Regions from separate parts of the Candidatus Merdisoma sp. HCP28S3_D10 genome, predicted to be linked through region 1. Evidence: a T-box and tRNA genes for the amino acid it is inferred to sense, from the RefSeq annotation. Region 1 holds a T-box; the other holds one or more tRNA genes.
What was found. The T-box of region 1 lies ahead of metG (methionine--tRNA ligase). A T-box ahead of a tRNA ligase gene usually reads a tRNA of that ligase, here a tRNA-Met.

Region 1 (3,408 bases):
CCCGGGAGTATATGACAGCCAATATGATAGCGAATATCTTCGGTCTGGGCTGGGCCGCCACACCGGCGGGACTAAAGGCCATGGAGGCTCTGGGGGATCTGGAGGAGGAACGACGGAAATCCGGCGTCCGAGCCCGGAAAAAGGGGACGGCCAGCAATGAAATGTGTACCTTTCTGGTATTGAATATTGCGTCGCTTCAGCTGATTCCGGTGAATATCATCGCTTATCGGAGCCAATACGGCAGTGTGAATCCGGCGGCCATTCTGGCGCCGTCCCTGCTGGCGACCCTTCTTGGCGCAGCGGTGGCGGTAGGATTTTGCAAGCTGATGGACAGGAGGTGAAGGGGTGACAGGAATCATGCTGTATCTGTCGGATCTGATGGTGCCGCTCCTGATTTTTTATGTGGTGACAGAGGGGGTGATTGCCAGAAGACCGGTGTATGACGACTTTGTAAAAGGGGCGAAGGAGGGGCTTAGGACGGTGGTGCAGATTCTGCCGACGCTGGTGGGGCTTATGACAGCCGTGGGCGTCCTTCGGGCCTCCGGCTTTCTGGATTTCCTGGCGGAAGCCCTGGGGCGGGCGACAGAAGGGATTCATGTCCCATCGGAGCTTCTGCCCCTAGCCATTGTCCGGATGTTCTCCTCTTCGGCAGCTACGGGTCTGGCGCTGGATCTTTTCCGGGAATATGGGACAGATTCCTACGTGGGGCTGGCGGCGTCGATTATGATGGGGTGTACAGAGACGATTTTCTATACCATGAGTATCTATTTTCTGACGGCAAAAGTAAAGAAAACCCGTTACACGCTGCCGGGCGCGCTGCTGGCTACGGCGGTGGGAATCGCCGCCAGCCTGTGGCTGGCCGGGAAGCTGGTATCGGTATAAAGGGACAAAAAGAAGCCTGTTCCGAAACAGAACAGGCTTCCTCTATCCTATCTAATGTCTGCTTATGCCTCTGTGGCTTCACCCTCGGTGTCAGCGTCTTCCTCTACCGCAGGATTGTGTACCTCAATGACGGTAGCGACGGTAGCGTCCGGAGAAGTATGCAGGTCGATGGCAGGATTCTTCGCGATATCCAGATCCTTTACCTTCAGTGTTTCGCCGACCTTCATGTGACTGACATCAACTTTAATCTTGTCAACCAGATCTGCGGGCAGTGCCTTGTAGGTAACTTCCTGAAGCATTTGCTGTACCACGCCGGCCTGGACATCGTCCTGACCAAGCAGAATTACCTCAGCTACGGAATGAACCTTTTCATTGCTTACCAGTGCCTGGAAATCAATCTCCAGAAGCTGTCCTCTTAAGGAATCATAATCGATCTCCTTAATCAGCGCGTCGTAGGTCTCGCCTGCGACCTCCAGCATTACCTGGCTTCCTTTTCCTTCGGATCTTAAGATTTTCTCAGCGTCTGCCTTGGTAATCTGAAGGGGAATGGATTCCTTCATCTCGCGGCCGTAGATATTGCCGGTAACATAACCTTCACGTCTAAGTTTCTTGGCTTTCGTCAACATGTCTCTTTTTTCAGCTTTTAAAGTATTCATTTATCTTTTCCTCCAAAATCTGAATCGCTTAGCAGCCTTCCACTTTGTGTTGCAAACAGGTATTGTTAAGTGGTTCTATATTTACTTTACGGTGCTTATTATAGCACTGATTTTGAAAAGTGAAAGAGTAATTTTTCACAAAAATAGCGGAGAAAAACCCGTAAAAAACTGAAAATTTTAAGAAGGCTCTTTCCAGGCAGCAGGAAACTTGACAAAAAAATTATCCTGTGTTACGCTTCTTTTATATCAGTTAAAAATGCAAACGCTATGAAGAAAAGAGTAGGCTGTATGCGTCTTTTACAGAGAATTCCCGGTGCTGAGAGGGATAAAGACAAAAGGGCTGAAGATGGTTTCTGAGCGGCACGGATGAACGCAGGTGTCGGATAAGACTGCTGCGATAAGCCGTGAAGGGTGCGCCCGTTACAGCGTCAGGGTATGCAGGTACCCGCAGAGGTCTGTTTCGTGAGGAACAGGCGAATGGAAGTGGTAACACGGGAATCAGCCCCGTCTTCTTTGGTATTGAGGAAGACGGGGATTTTTTGATCTTTCGTTTGCATAGAAAAGAGAGGTAAAAAATGGACAAGAAAAAATTTTATATGACTACGGCTATTGCCTACACGTCAGGCAAGCCCCACATCGGCAACACCTATGAGGTCGTGCTGGCGGACGCTATCGCCCGTTTCCGGAGACTGCAGGGCTACGACGTATTTTTCCAGACCGGAACCGACGAGCACGGTCAGAAGATCGAGCTGAAAGCAGAAGAGGCAGGCGTAACGCCGAAGGAATTTGTAGACAATGTATCCGGTGAGATTAAGCGTATCTGGGATCTGATGAACACCTCCTATGATAAATTTATCCGCACCACAGATGATTACCATGAAAAGCAGGTACAGAAGATCTTTAAGAAGCTGTACGATCAGGGCGACATCTACAAGGGAGCGTATGAAGGAATGTACTGTACTCCCTGCGAGTCCTTCTGGACCCAGTCCCAGCTGGTAGACGGTAAGTGTCCGGACTGCGGCCGTGAGGTTCAGCCGGCTAAGGAGGAGGCTTATTTCTTCCGTATGAGTAAATACGCGGATCGTCTGATTGACCACATCAACAAGCATCCGGAATTCATTCAGCCGGTTTCCAGAAAGAATGAGATGATGAACAACTTCCTGCTTCCGGGCCTGCAGGATCTGTGTGTATCCCGTACCTCCTTCAAGTGGGGCATTCCGGTAGATTTTGACCCGAAGCATGTGGTATATGTATGGCTGGACGCGCTGACAAACTATATTACCGGTATCGGCTATGAGTGTGACGGAGAATCCAGTGATCTGTTTAAGAAGGAGTGGCCGGCCGATCTGCATCTGATTGGTAAGGATATTATCCGTTTCCATACCATTTACTGGCCGATTTTCCTGATGGCGCTGGATCTTCCGCTGCCGAAGCAGGTATTTGGCCATCCCTGGCTCTTACAGGGCGACGGAAAAATGAGCAAGTCTAAGGGAAATGTGCTCTACGCAGACGATCTGGTGGAGATGTTCGGTGTGGACGCAGTCCGCTACTTTGTGCTTCATGAAATGCCCTTTGATAACGACGGCGTGATTACCTGGGAGCTGATGGTGGAGCGTATGAATTCCGATTTGGCCAACACCCTGGGCAATCTGGTAAACCGTACCGTATCCATGTCCAACAAGTATTTTGACGGCGTGGTAAATAATGCAGGCGTGATCGAGCCGGTGGACCGTGAGCTCCGCGAGGCCGCTGTCAGCGCTGCAGAGAAGGCTTCCGCAAAGATGGACGAGCTGCGTGTGGCTGACGCTATGACTGAGATCTTCAACCTGTTCAAGCGCTGCAACAAATACATCGACGAGACAATGCCCTG
Region 2 (3,408 bases), on a different contig from region 1:
TATAGTCCGCCCGGATCTTTGTACCGCGGAACTGAAAAGTATAGGGATTCCGGTGCAGCATGGACACGATCGCGCCGTCCTCCTCCGCCACCAGGATCTGATTATCCCGGGCTTTGATTTGGTAATAAAGCTCTGAAAAACCGTCCGCGTCCTCCACAAATACCTCCTCATAGAGAACCCGGGAGCGGCTTCGCTCCTGATCACTCAGGTATCTTACTTCCCGTTTTTTACTTTCCATGCCTTGTACCTCGTCTGTACGCCTGTTATTAGATATTTTTCTCTGTTACTCTTTTATTTCTGACAGCCGCCGCAGCCCGGGCACTCTCTCTGGGGCTGCATGACGTCCTCGTAGGCGTAATTTGCCACCGGAATCAGTGCGCAGATAGCCTGGGAGGAAATACCCTCGCCGGTGCCGGTAAAGCCCAGCCCCTCCTCAGTGGTCGCCTTAATGTTAATCTGACTCTCTTCGATTCCGAGTGCCTTCGCCACATTGGCGCGCATCTTCGGAATATGGGGGGCCATTTTCGGCCGCTGGGCAATGATGGTGGCGTCGATATTCCCCACCACATAATTATGCTCCTCCAGAAGCCTTCCCACATGCTCCAGAAGCCGGATGCTGGAGATTCCCTTATAAGCCGGATCCGTATCCGGGAAATGCTTTCCAATATCGCCCAGCGCCGCCGCTCCCAGAAGCGCGTCCATAATCGCATGCAGCAATACGTCTGCGTCGGAGTGACCGAGAAGCCCCTTTTCATAGGGAATCTCCACGCCGCCTAAGATCAGCTTTCGCTCCTCCACCAGTCTGTGTACGTCATATCCCATTCCTACCCGCATGTTATACCTCTTTCTTCAGGGAACTCTTCCCTGTTATTTTTTCATTTTCCTGCGCTCATTATATCGCAAAAATTAAGATAAGTATAGCCCAATCACTTTCCACTGTTCGATCAGTTTTTCCAGTGAGCAGGCCGCGTTGGCCGGGCTGGTGGAGGGTAAGCGCACCGCTGCCCGTCCGGTCACCGAAAAAATATATTTCTTGTAAAGCTTCTCCGCCGTACCGCCGTTCACATAGATCTGCCGGATATCCGCCGCCTCCAGAATGGGCCGGATATCATTGGGCACCACATTTCGAATGCTGCTGTCGCTGGATCCTTCAATCTCACAGCTGGCAATCACGTCCCAGAGGGCAATGCCATTTTGCAGGAGGAACTCCCGCTTCTCCGGTATGCTCTGCGGCGTTTCCTGCCCCATCTCGGCCGACAGTACCCGCCAGAAGCGATTCTGGGGGTGGTTGTAAAAGAAATGGCCTTCTCTTGATTTCACCGACGGAAAGCTGCCCAGAATCAATATTTTGGAATGTTCATTAAAAAGCGGCGGTATCTCGTGCTGTACCTGTTCCATATCGTTCACCCCGTTTCCATCTTTTCTCTCAATCAAAGTTTCCGTATATCTATGCTCCAAAACAATTTTCAAAAGCAAACAAAAAGCCCAAAGGCAAATGCCTTTGAGCTTGAATCTTAGTAGCGAGGAAGGGATTTGAACCCCCGACACTGCGGGTATGAACCGCATGCTCTAGCCAACTGAGCTACCTCGCCATAAATGGGACCTATAGGGCTCGAACCTATGACCCTCTGCTTGTAAGGCAGATGCTCTCCCAGCTGAGCTAAGATCCCATTTCGTTCTCGGTTTTGACTTGCTGTCCCAACCGACTTGCTTAGTATAACCTTATACGCAGAAAAAGTCAAGCACTTTTTTCAACTTTTTTTCAAATTTTTCATTTTATTTAAAAAAACGACAAAACTTGCATAAATACAGGGGTTTTCAGACCTTTCCATTTTTAAACTGCCAGATCATTTCGCTGGTCAGACTGATATTCAGGGGCTGGGGCTTGGCTTTCTCGCGGGTAAACCATTCCGCTGTGGCCAGCTCCTCTGTATCCAGGGTAATGGTTTCATCGTCTCCGTCCAGATCTACAAAAAAGCCCATGAGCACCGTCTCAGAGAAGGACCAGGGCTGGCTCTTATAATAACGAATATTTTTCACCTTCAGGCCCACTTCCTCCATGACCTCCCGCCGGATGGTCTCCTCGATGGTCTCTCCAATCTCCGTAAAGCCTGCAATCAGAGCGTAATAGGTAATACTGTCCCGTCCTGCGTATTTGGACATCAGAAGCTTATCCTTGTGGAGAACTCCCACAATTACTGCCGGGGAAATCTTCGGATATTCCATCTGGCCGCAATCCGGACAGCGCATCATACGTTCCTTTGTGTCGTGCACCATAGGACAGCCGCAGTGTCCGCAAAACTTCCGGGTATCATACCAGTGCCACAGCTGATAGCCGGTGATTCCCGCAAAGGACAGCCACTGGGGACGGGCGTCCCGGAATCTGCGGCTGCTTTCCAGACGGAAGTTCCTGCGCTCCGGCAACTCCAGCTCCTTTGCCAGATAAAATCGCTGTTCATCAATGGTAAACAGATAAATAATGTTTTCCGAAAGTTCCTGTTTTACCTCTGGAAAGTCCCGGAATCTGGGAAATTCAATATTCTCTCCCTCCCAGTCTGCCAGAGCGTTATGCTTCTCAAAATACATAAGATAGCTATTCCCGTCCGGCTCTGTAGGACGGTATTCGTTATGATAACAATGCGGTGCGATATCCTGTATCATCGGTAACTCCTTTAAAAAACCCAGCCGGAAGTGTACCCTCCGGCTGGGGAATCTGTTTTCGTGGCTTATCTGCCCTTTGTCTCGATCTCTTTTGTTACGTCTGCAATGAATGCGTCCAGCGCCTTTGCTCCCTGATCGCCTGCCTCGCGGCTTCTGACGGAAACAGTGCCGTCTTCCTCTTCCTTCTGGCCTACAACCAGCATATACGGAATCTTCGCGGTCTGTGCCTCACGGATCTTGTAGCCAATCTTCTCCGCGCGCTTATCAAGCTCGGTGCGGATACCGGCCTCATCCAGAGACATCTTTACCTGCTCTGCGTAATCCATATACTTGTCGGAAATCGGCAGCACACGTACCTGAACCGGAGCCAGCCAGGTGGGGAACGCGCCTGCAAAATGCTCGATCAGGATACCGATGAAACGCTCGATGGAACCGAATACCACGCGATGGATCATGATCGGGCGGTGCTTCTCGCCGTCTGCTCCCACGTACTCCAGTTCAAAACGCTGGGGCAGCTGGAAGTCCAGCTGAATGGTTCCGCACTGCCAGGTACGGCCAATGCAGTCTACCAGATGGAAGTCAATCTTCGGACCGTAGAATGCGCCGTCGCCCTCATTTACCACATAAGGCATACCCAGCTCGTCCAGAGCGTCGCGAAGACCTGCGGTAGCTACCTCCCAGTCCTCGTCGCTTCCCATGGAATCCTCGGGACGTGTGGACAGCTCCACATGATATTTGAATCCAAAC

Region 2: it encodes a tRNA-Met, which carries the amino acid that the T-box ahead of metG (methionine--tRNA ligase) is inferred to sense. The anticodon was not compared.

What each region holds. Positions count from the first base shown of each region.
Region 1 covers NZ_JBQHTG010000006.1:34,616-38,023, reverse strand. Annotated here, with positions in the region: gene ACTNCH_RS12335 (nucleoside recognition domain-containing protein) at 1-341, shown strand, start outside; gene ACTNCH_RS12330 (spore maturation protein) at 358-882, shown strand; gene ACTNCH_RS12325 (50S ribosomal protein L25) at 945-1,538, opposite strand; T-box leader at 1,797-2,053, shown strand; gene metG (methionine--tRNA ligase) at 2,114-3,408, shown strand, end outside.
Region 2 covers NZ_JBQHTG010000004.1:70,658-74,065, forward strand. Annotated here, with positions in the region: gene ACTNCH_RS10690 (GNAT family N-acetyltransferase) at 1-238, opposite strand, end outside; gene ispF (2-C-methyl-D-erythritol 2,4-cyclodiphosphate synthase) at 292-834, opposite strand; gene ACTNCH_RS10700 (DNA-deoxyinosine glycosylase) at 907-1,398, opposite strand; tRNA gene ACTNCH_RS10705 (tRNA-Met) at 1,519-1,592, opposite strand; tRNA gene ACTNCH_RS10710 (tRNA-Val) at 1,598-1,670, opposite strand; gene nudC (NAD(+) diphosphatase) at 1,819-2,661, opposite strand; gene thrS (threonine--tRNA ligase) at 2,727-3,408, opposite strand, start outside.